Regions from separate parts of the Paenibacillus sp. CMAA1364 genome, predicted to be linked through region 2. Evidence: riboswitches for the same ligand, from Rfam matches in the RefSeq annotation. Region 2 holds a riboswitch; each other region holds the start of a gene.
The links. Region 2 has a riboswitch for cobalamin ahead of metE (5-methyltetrahydropteroyltriglutamate--homocysteine S-methyltransferase). Riboswitches for the same ligand answer to the same signal wherever they lie in the genome.
Positions count from the first base shown of each region.

Region 1: it holds a riboswitch for cobalamin, as region 2 does, so the genes downstream of both, ACH8E3_RS11490 (anaerobic ribonucleoside triphosphate reductase) here and metE (5-methyltetrahydropteroyltriglutamate--homocysteine S-methyltransferase) in region 2, are expected to answer to the same signal.
Region 3: it holds a riboswitch for cobalamin, as region 2 does, so the genes downstream of both, ACH8E3_RS09720 (ABC transporter substrate-binding protein) here and metE (5-methyltetrahydropteroyltriglutamate--homocysteine S-methyltransferase) in region 2, are expected to answer to the same signal.

Region 1 is NZ_JBITNB010000018.1:44,277-49,923, reverse strand. It holds gene ACH8E3_RS11500 (hypothetical protein) at 1-783, opposite strand, end outside; gene ACH8E3_RS11495 (MTH1187 family thiamine-binding protein) at 930-1,232, opposite strand; cobalamin riboswitch at 1,435-1,601, shown strand; gene ACH8E3_RS11490 (anaerobic ribonucleoside triphosphate reductase) at 1,639-3,612, shown strand; gene nrdG (anaerobic ribonucleoside-triphosphate reductase activating protein) at 3,609-4,115, shown strand; gene ACH8E3_RS11480 (ribonucleoside-diphosphate reductase subunit alpha) at 4,157-5,647, shown strand, end outside.
Region 2 is NZ_JBITNB010000012.1:66,186-71,832, reverse strand. It holds gene ACH8E3_RS09660 (GTP pyrophosphokinase) at 1-19, opposite strand, end outside; gene metE (5-methyltetrahydropteroyltriglutamate--homocysteine S-methyltransferase) at 205-2,499, opposite strand; cobalamin riboswitch at 2,644-2,838, opposite strand; gene ACH8E3_RS09650 (MFS transporter) at 3,006-4,286, shown strand; gene ACH8E3_RS09645 (DUF4190 domain-containing protein) at 4,393-4,713, shown strand; gene ACH8E3_RS09640 (ATP-dependent DNA helicase) at 4,808-5,647, opposite strand, start outside.
Region 3 is NZ_JBITNB010000013.1:6,646-12,292, reverse strand. It holds gene cobD (threonine-phosphate decarboxylase CobD) at 1-116, shown strand, start outside; gene ACH8E3_RS09735 (adenosylcobinamide amidohydrolase) at 156-878, shown strand; gene cbiB (adenosylcobinamide-phosphate synthase CbiB) at 875-1,849, shown strand; gene ACH8E3_RS09725 (histidine phosphatase family protein) at 1,840-2,439, shown strand; cobalamin riboswitch at 2,536-2,745, shown strand; gene ACH8E3_RS09720 (ABC transporter substrate-binding protein) at 2,988-3,995, shown strand; gene ACH8E3_RS09715 (FecCD family ABC transporter permease) at 3,992-5,038, shown strand; gene ACH8E3_RS09710 (ABC transporter ATP-binding protein) at 5,035-5,647, shown strand, end outside.

The DNA.
Region 1 (5,647 bases), on a different contig from region 2:
TAATGGCCCGCCCCCATTCCGCTCACTTTTTCCTTTGGGTGCTCCAACCACTTGACCAACATCGCTTTTCGCTTCGATTGTACATTTTAGTTGCTCAGCTAGGATTGCCTTAATACTTCCAACGTCCGTCTTTGCGCTCAGGGTGCTCTTGCTATCCATTTGCTGAATTCCCACAACAACACTGCCAACATTAGATGTGATTGTGGATTTCCCAACAATATGTGCTCCATCAATATCAATCGTGCCTACATCATTATGAATATCATAGGTTCCCGTTAGATTATGAAGCTTGATTTCACCTACGTTACTTCCGATATTAAAATGATCTACGGTTTCAGGTAATTCAACCTTGTAATTAATCGTAAATTTGATGAGGCCGTATTCCTCTTTCACCCATTTCCACATTTCCATTTTCTCCTTACCTTTGGGGTGTGCACTAACTTTTATTTGGTCCCCTTGTGTAATTACCGAGATCTCTGTCTGACTAATAATCTCATCATATTTGGATTCGTGTGAAGGCTTATTCGGAAATAAGAGCGTTGCGATCACTTTCATCTGGTCACCTGTAGTCGCTGTTACTTCAATGCTACCAACCTCATTTTTCAGAATCAATTCCGTTGCGGAACCTACCCCTTCTGTGCGTGAGATTTCTTTATGTATGCCGTCTTTCGTTAACTCCTTAGACCAATCAGAGACTTTATTCCCCATATCATCGTTGCATCCAACAAGTAATAGGACCGATAGTGCCACAACCGCTATGACTGATTTCTGTATTCTACGCATATCTACGAACCCCCAATTCAGTGTTATATTATTCCATCATTATACTTCATTAGATAATCAATAGAATCAATCTACAGACTAGTCAAATACTGGACTTTAGTCGGGGGACAGTACAATAACGAAATATAGAATGTTCTTCTTGTGACTTATTTCAATTTATCCAACACTGAATTCAACTTTTGTGCACTAGAAGAAGCCTTGTCTCGACGGTCATCCAACTTCACAGATGTAGAGACTCGTTGTGCTCCCGATAGAAATGGTGATTCATGTAATGCAGCAATAGCACGCCACACTAATTCAAGAGGTCCTTCAATAATGGTACTCATGGAAGTGAGTTGATACGTTATGCCTTCCTGATCTTTCAGAACCCGCTGCATGTCCGCAACATAAGCACTAAGACTCGTCGTTTGTGTTCCTATTGGAATAACCGTTACCTCTGCAATTGCCAAATGGACTTCCTCCTCTATCATTTCTTGATCTATTGTAACCATTTCATACCCTTTTCATAAAATATACCATAGAATTTTCATTTATGTTCGCTAATGTAAGTCGTAGAAGGGATGGCAAAGTTTTCACACCGCTTTCAAGAATGGATTTCATTAATTCATGTTTACAAACACAACATATTGAGTTAGATTTATATAGCACCACTAAATATAGTGCAAAACAGGTGATCCAACATAACAACCATTGTCGGGTCTTAATAGGGAAGTATGGTGTGAATCCATCACGGTCCCGCCACTGTAACCCAAGAATCAGATGAAGTACAGATTGATTTACTTGGGAAGTCAGATACCTACCTGTTCAACATACGCAACAAATCCTACGCGGAAATAGGAAAGGTGGAAATGAATTATGGTATTAATGGAATCTAGAAGAACTATTACATTAGAAGAACAAATGCTTCAAGAAGTATCAGCTATGGGACATGATATTACAGAAAGTCTAAATGTAGAAATGCTGCGTGAGAATGCCAATCTAAATGGAGAAAGCTTCTCCGGTAAAATAGGTAAGTTCGGTAGTGAATATGCGAAATGGTACGCAAGATATTACATAATCCCTAAGACACTGATGAATGCTGTTGATGAGAATGATCTATACGTTCATGATCTGGATCAATATGCGGTGGGCAGCACGAATTGTATCTTCATTCCTTTTGACAAACTGTTAGCACGAGGATTTAGTACAGGCAATGGAAGCGTCCGAACACCACAGTCGATTTCTACGGCTATGGCGCAAGTAGCCATTATATTTCAATGTCAGCAGAATTCTCAATATGGCGGCGTTTCCGGAAATAAACTAGACTATGATTTAGCGCCATATGTGGCCAAGTCATTTGTGAAGTATTTCCAAAAGGGGTTACACTACTTCAATGAGAATACGGTAGTCGAAGCACAACATATGCAATTAGGTAACCTAACGTTATCCGAATCACATCCACGTTCCTATTCTTTTGCGACGCAAGAGACTAAGGCAGAGTGCCTTCAAGCTGCTGAGAGCTTAATCCATAATCTAAATACCATGTCTAGCCGCGCGGGCGGTCAGATTCCCTTTACCAGCATTAATTATGGGACATGCACGACCCCAGAGGGGCAGATGGTTATCGATAGCTTACTCATGGCAACGATGAATGGATTAGGAAATGGTGAGACACCTATATTCCCCATTCAAATCTTCAAATGTAAACAGGGAATTAATCAATCCCCTGGGGATGCTAACTATGATCTTTTCTTAAAAGCGATAGAATGCTCAACAAAAAGACTCTATCCCAATTTCGCCAATCTCGACGCACCTAGCAACCTTCAGTATTACGATCCAACAGATCCAAATACTGAATTCGCTACAATGGGTTGTCGCACACGTGTTCTTGCTGATCGACATGGTCGCAACCATTTATCAGGTAAAGGTAACTTATCCTTCAATACGATTAATCTTGTCAAATTAGGTATTAAGCATGGTGTTGTGAGTGGCAATGCCTTTCCTAATGAGCTTGGTTTCCAACAAGATCTGTATCATTTCTTAGATATTGCACTTGATGGCCTCTTGCACAGATACAAGATTCAAGCTCGCCAACCTGCCAAAGCTTCCGACTTCATGATGCGTGAAGGTGTCTGGGAAGGTGGCGAAGCATTAGGTCCTGACGATACCGTAGAAGATTGCTTGAAGCATGGTAGCTTGTCCATAGGATTTATTGGTCTTGGTGAATGTATGAAAGCCATGTATGGTAAACATCACGCTGAGAGTGAGGATGTTCATACCAAAGCATTAGAGCTCATCTCCGCTATGCGTCGCTACTGTGATATGAAGAGTGAAGAGCATGATCTTAACATCACTTTAATGGCAACGCCTGCGGAAGGCCTTTCTGGTAAATTCACCAAGAAGGATCGAGAAGTATTCGGCTCTATTCCAGGTGTAACGGACCGTGAATACTATACCAACTCCTTCCATGTGCCGGTGTATTATGATCTTCCCGCCGCTCGCAAAATATCATTAGAGGCTCCTTTCCATGAATTATGTAATGCTGGAGCTATCTCTTATATTGAATTGGATGGGAATGTACGTACGAACCAAAGCGCTTTTCTAAAAATAGTTCAATATGCCTTATCGCAAAATATTAGCTATTTCAGCATTAACCATCCTATTGACCGGTGTGGAACTTGCAATTACGAAGGTATTATCGGCGAAATCTGCCCTCACTGTGGAACCAACGAAGCAGACGTTCCGATGTATCGTCTACGTCGTGTTACAGGTTATCTAACGGGTGATTACCAGACACGCTTTAATGCTGCCAAGCAGGCAGAAGTAGGAGATCGGGTCAAACATCGATGAACATTTGTGGCTACTACCCAGAATCCATTAATGAAGGTAATGGCCTACGGGCTGTTATCTTTCTTAGTGGTTGTCGCCACCGCTGTCCCGGTTGTTTCAACCCAGCCACATGGAATTTCAACTATGGTGAACCGTTTACGCAAGAACGTCAACAAGAGATCATTACTGAAATGGCTAATAACCCATTGCTTGATGGCTTAACTTTAGCTGGAGGAGATCCTTTCTTCTCAGCAGATGAAGCAGCAGCTTTTCTTGATCAAGTTCATGCTGTTCTTCCTAACTTCTCCATATGGATCTATACAGGCTATGTATATGAAGATCTGGTAGCATCTGTCGACTCTGCGGAGTACCGATTGTTGCAGAAATGTCACGTTGTTATTGATGGTCCTTTTGTAGAATCTTTAAAAAATATTACTATCCCCTTCCGTGGGAGTACAAATCAGCGTATTATAGATATTCATGCAAGTTTAAGACATCACGATGCTGTACTGTTGGAAATTTAATTATCACAAATTGAAATATCCATGTTGAAAGGAAGACATTCATGCCACATTTCGTAGTAAAACCAAATAATCGCCAGCTCGCTTTTGATGAATCACGTATCTCCATTTATACAGATCGCCTTCTTCAAGGTCTAGAGACTCTTAACAAAGACCAATTGATCCGCGGTGTGACTTCTAAGCTCCGTCGTGATGAAGTTACAGGAGAAGAAATTAGCAATGCATTTACCATGTCTGCCCTAGAGCTTGTTACGAAAGAAGAACCGAATTGGAAATTTGCCGCTGCTCGCTCTCTGCTGACTAGTTTATATAAAAAGGCTGCACATCACCGCCGTTATAAATCTTACGCCGATGAGCCTTATGGTGCGTTTTATCCGCTAATTACAGATTTAGTGCACAAAGGAATATACAGAGAAGAACTACTTGAATACTATACCAAAGAACAGATTCAAGAGCTCGGTGAGCTCATTGATTATAAACGTGATCTTTTATTCGATTACATTGGTCTCTTAACGTTAACAGAGCGTTACCTTACGACAGACTTCGATGGTCATATTATGGAACTTCCACAGGAACGTTATATGATTATCGCCATGTTCCTTATGCACAAAGAACCTGCTGAACGACGTATGGAGCTTGTGATGGAATCGTATTGGGCTATGAGTAATCTATATATGACGGCTGCAACACCTACGATGTCTAATGCCGGTAAAAAAGTGGCTGGACAGCTCTCCAGTTGCTTCATCGACACCGTTGATGATTCATTAGAAGGTATCTTCGATTCCAATACGGATACAGCTCGACTTAGTAAAATGGGCGGTGGTATTGGGGTCTATCTCGGTAAAGTAAGAGCACGCGGTTCAGATATTCGAGGACATAAGAACACAAGTTCAGGTGTCATACCTTGGATTCGTCAACTGAATAACACAGCTGTTAGCGTAGACCAATTGGGAACACGCAAGGGTGCTATTGCCGTATATATTGACGTGTTCCATAAGGATATTCTCGCATTCCTCGATCTCAAGTTAAATAATGGTGATGAGCGTATGAGAGCACATGATGTGTTCCATGGTATCTGTATTCCTGACCTATTCATGAAGGCTGTAGAGAACCGCGAAATGTGGAACCTATTCTGTCCTCATGAAGTGAAGAAAGTCATGGGTTGGACAGATAGCAATGGGCGTCCACTCGGACTTGAGGATTTCTACGACGAAACGCTAGGTCAAGGCTCATTCAGTGATAAATATGCGGAAGCCATTGATCATCCATCGTTATCCCGTATTACGGTTCCTGCCATCGATATCATGAAGCGTGTAATGAAGTCGCAACTAGAGACAGGTACGCCATATATGTTCTACCGTGATACCGTCAATCGGGCTAATCCGAATAGTGCACATGGTATGGTCTACTCCTCTAACCTATGTACAGAAATTATGCAGAACCAATCGGCAACGGTAGTGGAAAAGGAAGAACTCGTAACAAAAGACGGACAAACCAGAATTATTATCACCAAAGTACCTGGTGATTTCGTTGTA
Region 2 (5,647 bases):
TCTGTAATTGCTGATCCATTTCTAATCTTCCTTCCCCTGATGGTTGGCTTAATTTTCAGTATAACATTCAGGGATTAAGAAAACGAATATCATTAACTCGTCCTCCCCATTATATTTTCTATCCCATAACCTGTATGTAGATTTATATAAAAACAATGGACTCCTCCATCGAACAGAGAAGTCCATTGTTATAATTTATTCGATTTACTTCGTTACACTTCTTGCTTCTCTTGCAATTACAGTCGCTTGCACCATATGCTTCAGTGATTCTACCGTCTCTTCTACGCCACGAGTCTTCAACCCACAGTCTGGATTAATCCAGAACAATGTTGGATCCAATACTTGTAACGCACGATCGATCATCGTTACCATTTCTTCAACAGGAGGGACTCTCGGGCTATGAATATCATATACGCCCAATCCAATGCCTAGTTCATACGTAGATTCTTCAAAGGTATGGATAAGTTCCCCATGACTACGTGAAGTTTCGATGGAGATGACGTCAGCATCCAATGCTCTAATCGCATCAATCATCTCATGGAATTCGCAATAACACATATGTGTATGAATTTGCGTCGTATCTTTTACCGTAGAGGTAGATATACGGAATGCAAGAATGGAATCCTCGAGATACTTATCCCATTTTTCTTTCTTCAATGGTAGTCCTTCACGAAGTGCAGGCTCATCAACTTGAATCATTTCAATTCCAGCCTTTTCTAACGCTTCTACTTCTTCACGTAGTGCCAACGCAATCTGGAAAGCCACTTCATTTCGAGGTAGATCATCGCGTACAAATGACCAGTTCAATATCGTCAATGGACCCGTTAACATTCCTTTCATCGGCTTATCAGTTAATGACTGTGCGTACACACTTTCTTTGACCGTCATTGGAGCAATAAATTCCACATCTCCAAAGATAACTGGTGGTTTCACACAACGTGATCCGTAGGATTGCACCCAACCGTTCAAAGTAAATGCGAACCCATTTAATTTCTCTCCGAAGAATTCAACCATATCCGTTCTCTCGAATTCACCGTGTACTAATACGTCTATCCCGATCTCCTCTTGCAGCTTAACCCAGATTTGAATCTGATCTTGGATGAACTTCTCATACTGCTCAGCACTCCATTCTCCTTTGCGGAATTGCTGACGCGCTTTTCTAATCTCTGCAGATTGCGGGAAGCTTCCAATCGTTGTTGTCGGCAAGAACGGTAGTTGCCACTTTTCTTGTTGACTAATATGACGTTGATCAAATGCACTCTTTCTAGTAGATGGTTGTGCATCTATATGGGAAGCAGCTTCGCGAACATGAACGCGGTTTCTCGAAGCCGAAGCATTTAATGCTTCAACTGCTTGTTGACCTTCTTGTAGCTTCGCTTCAACAGACGCCTGAGCACCCGAAGCTAGCTGAGCTAGAAGAATGATCTCGTCTAACTTCTCATCCGCATAAGCTAGAGCATTTTTTAACACAGGATCTAGATTAGTCTCTGGTTTCGTCGTCACCGGTACATGAAGTAAGCTACATGACGGTTGCACGACAATGCGCTCGTAAGGGATGAATGCTGAGAGCTTCTCAAGCACTTCCGTCGGAGATGATAGATTAGAACGCCAAATGTTGCGTCCGTCAATCAGACCCGCACCCAATGTCTTGCCTTCTGGGAATCCGAACTTCTGAATCGACTGCACATTCTGTTCTAGACCGTGAACAAAATCTAGACCAATCCCTTGCACAGGAAGGGACACAATCTCTTCATAGTAACTTACCGCTTCGAAATAGGTCTGCAACATAATATTCAATTGTGGTGCTGCTTCATGCAATGCTGTATAGATACGCTGGATTCGTACGATATCTTCTTGCGTAATAGAAGTCACCAGTATGGGCTCATCGATCTGTACCCATTGCACACCTTCTTGTGCAAGTTCCTGTACAATTTGTTTATAGATTGGTAAGAACTGCTCAATCAGATCATCCAGTTGATGCTCTTCGTAACCTTTGGATAGCTTCAGATACGTGTACAATCCAACGAATACGGGCTTCCCTTCAATACCCAACTTCTGTTTCGCTTCTTGATAGGCTTTGAGCGGTTTGTTCTCTGTTAGTACTGGCTGTGCACCATTTAATTCTGGCACAATGTAATGATAATTCGTATTGAACCATTTCGTCATCTCACAAGCTGCCGCTTCCTTATCTCCTCTAGCCATAGCATAGTATGTAGAGAACGGAACAACACCACCTTCATATTGAAAACGCTCTGGTACAAGGCCAAACATCGCCGTTGCATCTAGTATATGATCGTAATAAGAAAAGTCATTTACAGGAATCAGATTAATTCCTTTATCTTGCTGTAGCTTCAAATGATCTAGACGAATCGTCTCCAATTGACTCAACAATTGCGTATCATCAAGCTTTCCTGCCCAATAGGCCTCCAGTGCCTTCTTCCACTCTCTGTTTGCCCCAATACGTGGATAACCTAGATTACTACTTTTTACTTTTACCATGTGCAGATCACTTCTCCCCATTATTTCTAATATAAATCTGTATATCAAAAAGAACATCTACATCCTAATTAGAAGGATAAAGATGCCCTAGAATAAACCAATCTGGGTGGCAGTCCTTTAACACTTCCCTATCTTCCGTAGGTACGCTGTGAAATGAAACAGGCAGGTCTCCTGACTTCAGAATCATCGTCACTCTGCTCACCTTCCCGATCCTAAGATCAGTGGCTCATTCGCAGCGACTCCTCTGTTACAGTGGCGGGACCGCACCGGAATTACACCGGACTTCCCTATTAAGCTCAAGTCGTATAAACAAGAGCACCCAGATTCATAATATGTGGTTGTTTTTAATGCATGTATATACCTTACATTAGATTGCATAATTATGCAACATCTATTTGTTATAATCGCATAACCATACTTGGATTAATATTCAAACCGACAACTGCACGAAAAACTGTTAGAATAAGTAGGTTAATTCTTAATCATTGGGAGGAAATAAATACATCATGAGGTATTTGCACCAAGTCGTCAAGGGGTGGAATGAATTATCCCTAAACATTAAGCTATTCTTCCTAGCCAATATATTATTCCAGATTGGGGGCGGTATTTTCTCCGTCCTATATAATCTATTTATACAAGGGCTTGGCTATAGTGATGCTATGAATGGAAAGATTATCAGTGTTCAATCGTTAGCTACTGCCATCATGTTCATACCCGTAGGTCTGCTAGGGGACCGAACAAGTCGCAAGCGATTACTCATTTGGGGTGCGATGTTCAGTGGATTGGCTTTTATCGGTAGATCGCTATTTGATTCTGAACTAAGCTTGCTAAGTTTTGCTATCGTGTCCGGGTTGTTCGTCTCCATATTTCAAGTGCTCGCTATTCCATTTCTAGCTGAAAGTATTCCAGTGCACCAACGCTTACGCGTATTCAGTTATTACTCTTCCCTTGTTCTAGCTTCACAGATACTTGGGAGCATGGGTGGTGGCATGATCGCGGATGTCCTGCAATCCTTTGGAATTAGCCATATTTCCAGTCTACAAGTGGTTCTAACCGCTGGGGGTATAACGACCTTTATTGCCTTTATCCCGTTACTGTTTATTGTTGAACCTTCCAAAAGTGTCACTACTCCTAAGGAATTTAAGCCTCTACCTACCGAACAGAATTCGACTGGAACTAGCTCACGACAAGACTATATTTCCATTGGTCAGTTCGCAGTTGTTCAACTCATCATCGGTATTGGCTCAGGACTTGTTATTCCTTACTTGAATCTGTACTTCACCAACCGCTTCTCTGTATCCCTAAGTACCGTGGGGGTATTGATCTCACTAGGACAGATTGTAACAATAATTTCCATTCTTATCGGTCCATCTTTAGCTGCAAAGATCGGCTCTGTCAGAGCTGTAGTCTGTTTCCAATTGCTGTCTTTGCCATTCCTTTTAATCACGGGATTCACGAATATACTATCCATTGCAGCGATCACTTTCTTATTTAGACAAGCTCTGATGAATGCCGCTAATCCCATTCATTCTACCGTCTTAATCGATCGGGTATCGGATTCAAAGCGTGGGCTTGCTAACTCCGTCACACAGACTGCCTTTATGTTGGGCTGGGCGTTCATGGGTCCTGTTCAATCCTTTTTGATTACAAGATATGATTACTACTGGGGCTACGCCATCACCTTCAGCATTACAGGTGCTCTATACGTTACAGCAGCTGGACTATATTATTTCATGTTCCGAAAGACGACTGAGTTACAGCGCGCTATCCCTAGTCTCCATGATTAAAAGACGCGCAACTGTGGGACAACCCTGATTAGGTTACAGTGGTAATAATAGGAACTCTCCGATATAATTAGACCTTAATGAATGCAATACAAGGAGGATATGTTTCATGAACGACTTGACCGATGATTTGCAAGGACCTTATCATAATTACCCACCACATATGATCCCACCCAAGACAAATGGTAAATCCATCACCGCACTTGTGCTAGGAATATTAGCCATCGTTATTCCGTATCTTGGATTTCTTATAGGCATCGTCGCCATTATCTTTGCAAGCCTCTCATTTAAAGAACTTAAATATAAGCAAGAGCAAGGACGGGGCCTATCCATAGCTGGACTGGTATGCGGTATTATTGGTACGGCACTCTATGGTTTTATTATCACTATTCTGATTATCGCATTTGTATTCTTTTCCGCTCAGATGTAATATTCGATTTGTGATTGTAACAGCAAAGAAAGAGGCCCTCATCCATCAGAATCGGTGGATGAAGGCCTTTTTAAATATGAGATTTATGTTCGTACTATAACACCTCTTGCAGTTCAACGCCTTCTGGCATAATAGACTGAACATGTTCTCGCACAGAAGATACCTCTTGTAAATCATTGCATAGAATAGATACTATTCCCCGATCTCCTCGCGACCTTATCAACCTTCCCATACCTTGTCTTAGACGCAACAACATATGCGGCAGATCGACCTCGTCAAAAGGGGCAGATGATGCGTTACGTTTCGCCATGAACACGGGATCACTAGGAGGGAATGGAAGCGACCATATGATCACATTCGACAAGGCTGGCCCCGGAACATCCAGTCCTTCCCACAGACTAACTGCACATAACACGCTTGCTTCGTTACTCTGAAAAGCAGAGATTAAATAACTGATCTCCTGATCTCCTTCATAGTAAAATGGCATGTCCGCACAACGTTTATCCAGTATAATGAGTTCTTTGAACTGCTGTAGTTCCTCCTGTGTTCGAAACAGTATGAGCGCCCTTCCATTCGTACGTTCCAACAATTCAGCTGCAATCTCCATCTTGTCATGAAAGGTCCCTTGGAAGCCCTGCTTAGGTGCAAAAGCTTGCATCTGATTCGGATAATCATATGGTGAATTTACTGAGAACGACAAATACTGTTCTAACCCCAGACTATCAGAAACATACTGAAACGATCCATCCACAGATAATGTAGCTGATGAGAACACGATCGGCATATTCACATTAAATACGCGTTCCTGTAGAACCTCCTTGACCGTCTTAGGCATGATCGATAACGTTAAGCCATCTTCACTATCCGTCACCCAACAGATCAGAGCTTGAGAATTCTCAAATAAGCCTAAGGCTTTCTGTAACATTTCAATGTG
Region 3 (5,647 bases), on a different contig from region 2:
TCCGTAGTTGTGCGATGTATCCTGGACTGGGGGTTGAACATATCCGTATTGCCATCAAAGACCCGAAAGCGAATCAATCCTTGTTGGCTGAGTTACAACAAGTGATGAAGAGATAATATCCATGTAAACTTCACATTAAGAAAAGGAGAATCGTGATGACAACACCTTTTATAAATGATGTAACCCAAGAGTATACCTCTATCGTATGGGCAGGTCTAACGCTTAGCCGCCATGAACGACATGTATTACTTCAATGTCCAAGCCTTGTGGATAGTATGAGCAGTGCGATCTATGGGGGTGGTATAGGGACGATCGATCGAGTAGCTAATATCTATGTGGACCGGTTCTATAACTGTGCTAACCCAGAAGAAGACGTAGCGAAGCTATTCAGCGATTGGGGTTATGCTACGGAAACAACCGCAGCCTTATTAACAGCTGTTCAGTTGCAACATGTCGCTGTGCTTGAAGAGAAGGACAAGGATGCATCCGTATTCTGCTGCACAACAGCAGGTGTATCGAATGGTGCACGTGCCGGTTCCAAGAGGACTACATTTCCCGCCTATCAACCGGGTACGATCAATATTATCCTCATGATCGATGCGTTGATGACGCAAGCGGCAATGGTCAATGCGATTATGACAGCGGTGGAAGCGAAGACAGCAGCGCTAGCCGATATGGGTATTCCGGACGCAGAGAACGGCTTGATCGCTACGGGGACTACGACGGATTCCATTGTGTTAGGTGTTAGTCAATCCACCACATATCCAATTGAACATCGATATTGTGGGACTGCGACCGATCTAGGATCTGCGATTGGTCGAGTAGTGTATGGTACTGTGCAAGAGAGTCTACGTGCGGGTGGGGTGAAGTTACCATGATGGGTTGGGCCATATTTATGCTATGGGCCGCTTATGTATTGGATCTAATCATCGGAGATCCACGTTCTATACCACATCCCGTAATAGGTATGGGGAAAGGCATTAAACAAATTGAGAAGTTGATTCGTAGACATGTGTCACATCCTGGCCTTATGCAAAAAGCGGGAATTCTGCTGCCAGTCATTGTAGTGGGAGGCTCTCTGCTGATCACATGGGTGTTGTTGAGAACGTTATATATGATTCATCCATGGCTTTCAGTGGTCCTGGAAGTGGTATTGATAGCTACGACTATCGCTACTAAAGGATTAAAAGATGCAGGCATGGAGGTATATGATCATCTCAAACGTGGTGATCTACCTGCTGCAAGACAAGCACTGGGGATGATTGTAGGGCGTGATACAGATCATCTGGATGAATCTGAAGTTGTCCGTGGCACCGTTGAAACGATGGCGGAGAATATTGTTGATGCTATTGTCTCACCCTTATTCTATGCCTTTATTGGTGGTGCCCCGTTAGCGATCGCTTATCGGGCGATTAACACATTAGATTCAATGGTCGGTTATAAGAATGATAAATATATCAACTTGGGATGGGCATCGGCACGATTAGATGATGTTGCTAATTTCATTCCAGCTCGTATAACGGGCATGTTATTAGTCGTTAGTAGTTGGCTCCTGCGTCTGGATTATAAAGGATCGTATCGTACGATCATACATGATGCGAGACTGCATCCAAGTCCGAATAGTGGATATCCTGAATCAGCCGTAGCTGGTGCTTTAGGTATTCGGCTTGGTGGTGAGAATACATACCATGGTGTCGTATCATTTCGCGCATATATGGGGGTGTTATCACGACCATTATCGAAGGACGATATTCAGTCTACGGGATGGTTGATGATCATGTCCTCATTATTATTTCTAGTGTTATGTTCCATTGTGGTGTGGGGGTTAGGTATAACATTATGGAGATAGAATTGGTATGTATTCGGCATGGCAGAACACAGTGGAACCAAGATAGACGGTATTTAGGACATACGGATATCGGACTTCTTCCATCATCAAGGACAGATCTTATCCCATTGAAGGACAAGTTAACTGGGCGATCGTTTCATAAAGTGTTCTGTAGTGATCTGAAAAGATGTCGGGAAACATTAGAATGGATTTATCCAACTTCACCAGATGGGGTAATCTTTGATGAACGTTTACGGGAGATGGACTTCGGAGAATGGGAAGGCCAGACATATGATGAATTACAGCATTCTGTTGTATATCGGGAATGGTTGGATAATCCGCAAGAAGTAACTCCTCCACGGGGAGAAGACTGGGAACACTTTAATCAGAGATTAACTGATTTCTTGGATTATCTTGTATGTGATATGAATAGATGGAATGATGAAAGTTGCATACCTTCCATTCTGATCGTCACGCATGGGGGTGTCATTAGACAACTTACAACGATGATGATTCCTGGCTTGGAATTCTGGGATGTTAACGTTGACCCTGGAGATGCGCTCTCATTGAAGCTTAGTTTGATGGATGGAGAGTGGATAGGACGTCTATAATGACACATCTGAAGTCTTTGCTAAGAATTGGTTTGTAAGGTATCCTGCTTTAGACTATAATTTGGAGTGGAGAAGCGAATTCTGTCTATAAATGAATAGTATAAACTTATGAGGTCTAGCTATTTAGAAGCAACAATGTGTGCTCCTAGATATAGTTAATAGGGAAGCCGGTGAGAATCCGGCACGGTCCCGCCACTGTGAATCAGGAATATTCTTTAATGCCACTGTTCTGTTATAAGCAGGATGGGAAGGTGAGAATGTTGTAAGCCTGTGAGTCAGGAGACCTGCCTTATAAGTCGTATGATAATCCTTCGAGGAAAGGGTTACGTTTGATTGTGTAAGTGCCTGTGATTGTATATGAGCACATAACATACGGATCATATGTTTAATAACATATGATGTCTGTCCAGACGTAATCCCTGATTCTTTCTAGCAATAGAGGATCAGGGTTTTTCTATATGTAGAGATTGTCAACAAGGGATTTCATTTGGGTAGAAGGAACAGCATCTCTCACATGATAGAATACGAAAAAGGGGAGAGAAAGAATAATGAAACATATTTGGAAGAATTGGATCGGTGGCGTATTAACGCTTGCACTCGTATTGGCACTTACTGCATGTGGAGGTAACAATGAACCTAAGCAAGTAACAGAGCAAGCACCAGCAACAACAGAACAAGTCACACCACAGGCAGAACAAGCAGATGAATTGAAAACACAATATCCACTAACTGTAGCGGATGCGACAGGTGAATCTTTTACATTTACAGAAGCTCCGAAGCAGATTGTATCCATTTCGCCTGCAGAGACTGAAGCGTTGTTTGCCATAGGGTTAGACGATCAAGTTGTTGGCGTATCTGATTATGACGATTATCCAGAAGCTGTGACAACGAAGCCTAAAATGGGTGGTTTATACAATCCCAATGAAGAAGCGATTATTGCAGCGCAACCAGATCTTGTGCTCACAGGTATATCCATGAGTGTGGAAGCTACTGAGAAGCTACGTGGTCTTGGTATTCCGATTTTTAAGACGGATCCTAAATCAGTAGATGATGTGATTGCAAATATTGAAATGTATGGTCTGATTACAGATCGTCAAGCAGAAGCGAAGAAAGTGACAGACACAATGAAACAAGATCGTGATGAAGTGATAGAAGCGGTTAAATCACTTACTGCTGAGCAGAAAAAGAAAGTGTATATCGAATTTTCACTTGGTTGGACAGTGGGTAGTGGTGAATTTATGAACGAGCTTATTCACCTAGCTGGTGGAGTTAACATTGCTGCAGATACGGTTGGATGGAATGAAATCAGTGAAGAGAAAATCATTAATGATAATCCTGATGTTATTCTGTACTCTAAGAATGTGATTGATGAAAAGACCCAAAAAACGTTAGATGAGATAATTAAAGCTCGTAGTGGTTGGGATCAGATTACAGCCATTAAGAATGATGCCATCCATGCACTGGATGATAACCTGATTGCTCGTCCAGGACCGCGTGTGACAGAAGGACTTAAGATCGTAGCTCAAGCCATCTATCCTGAACTTGTCAAGCCATGAATAAAAAAGCGGTAGGGTATGGAGGACTCGGGATCATCTTGCTTGTCGTGAGCTTCATCCTCTGCCTGGGAATAGGGGCAGTGAAGCTCCCCGTTAAAGATATTATAGGAATCTTATTGCATCGCTTACCTTGGGTAGGCGATGCTATTATTCCTACATGGAGTCCTGCATATGAACAAATTTTGCTTAAGGTGCGATTGCCACGAATTATACTAGGCATGCTAGTTGGTGCTGCTCTTGCGGTGGCTGGTTCTGGATTTCAGGGTGTATTGCGTAATCCTTTAGCAGACCCTTATACACTGGGCGTATCTGCAGGATCTTCGGTTGGAGCAGCTATTATTATTTTCTTTGGGATGCAGTATTCATTCATTGGCGCATGGACGCTTCCATTGGTTGCCTTCTTTACTGGAATAGTGACACTCTGGGCTGTATTATCCCTAGCTCGAGAAGGAGGTAAAATTCCAACGAATAGTTTGATCTTATCTGGGATTGTGATGCAAACCTTTCTAGGTGCCATTGTATCCTTTCTAACGGTAATGTCTAAGCAGACGATTAATGAGATCATGTTCTGGACCATGGGTGGGCTCAGCTTTCGAGGATGGTCATATACGCTCATGTTGTTGCCATATGTCATGATTGGATTTGTCGTTATTTGGAGTAGTGCAAGATCTCTAAATTTAATGGCACTTGGTGAACGTCAGGCCGCGCATATGGGGCTTCATGTTGAAAGACTAAAAATAAGAACTTTGATTGTATCTACATTACTAACTGCAGCTGCTGTATCCGTATCTGGTGTTATTGGATTTGTCGGACTCGTTATTCCACATATCATTCGATTGATTGCTGGACCTGATTACCGATTTATTGTTCCACTATCAGCATTAGGAGGCGCTATCTTCACGATGTGGTCTGATACCGTTGCTCGTTCCATCTTCGCCCCGACCGAGATTCCTCTTGGAGTCGTTACAGCGTTTATCGGTGCCCCATTCTTTGCTTATCTATTGTATCGAAATAAGAAGCAAAGAAACGGAGGTATGATATGATTGAAGTGACAAAAGTATCTAAAAGTTATGGTAATCTATTGGCACTTCAAGATGTAAGCTTGTCTATACGAGAAGGTGAATGGTGGGGAATTATCGGTCCTAACGGAAGTGGTAAATCGACACTTCTAGAATTAATATCTGGTGTAGACAAGATTAGCAGTGGTGAGCTAATGATTCAGGGTCGTCATGTCTCAGACTATAATCGACGAGAGCTATCTCAGATGATTGCTGTACTTCAGCAAGATGGACTTCCTGCAATAAGATATCCTGTTAGAGATGTTGTTGAAATGGGGAGGTTCCCTTTTCAGAATTGGCTTGGACGAGACAAAAGTAAGAATGCCACAACAATGATAGATCGTATTATGGACAGATTACAGTTGATTGATCTTAGTGATCGTCTTGTGGATGAACTTAGTGGTGGACAAAGACAGCGTGTCGCATTAGGTAAAGTGATGGCACAAGAGCCATGCATTCTATTGCTGGATGAACCAACCACGTATTTGGATATTTACTATCAGCTACAATTCATGGAAATGGTTGCCACTTGGCGTAAAGATACAGGAATTACGGTTGTCTCCGTGCTACATGATTTGAATTTAGCTGCACAAT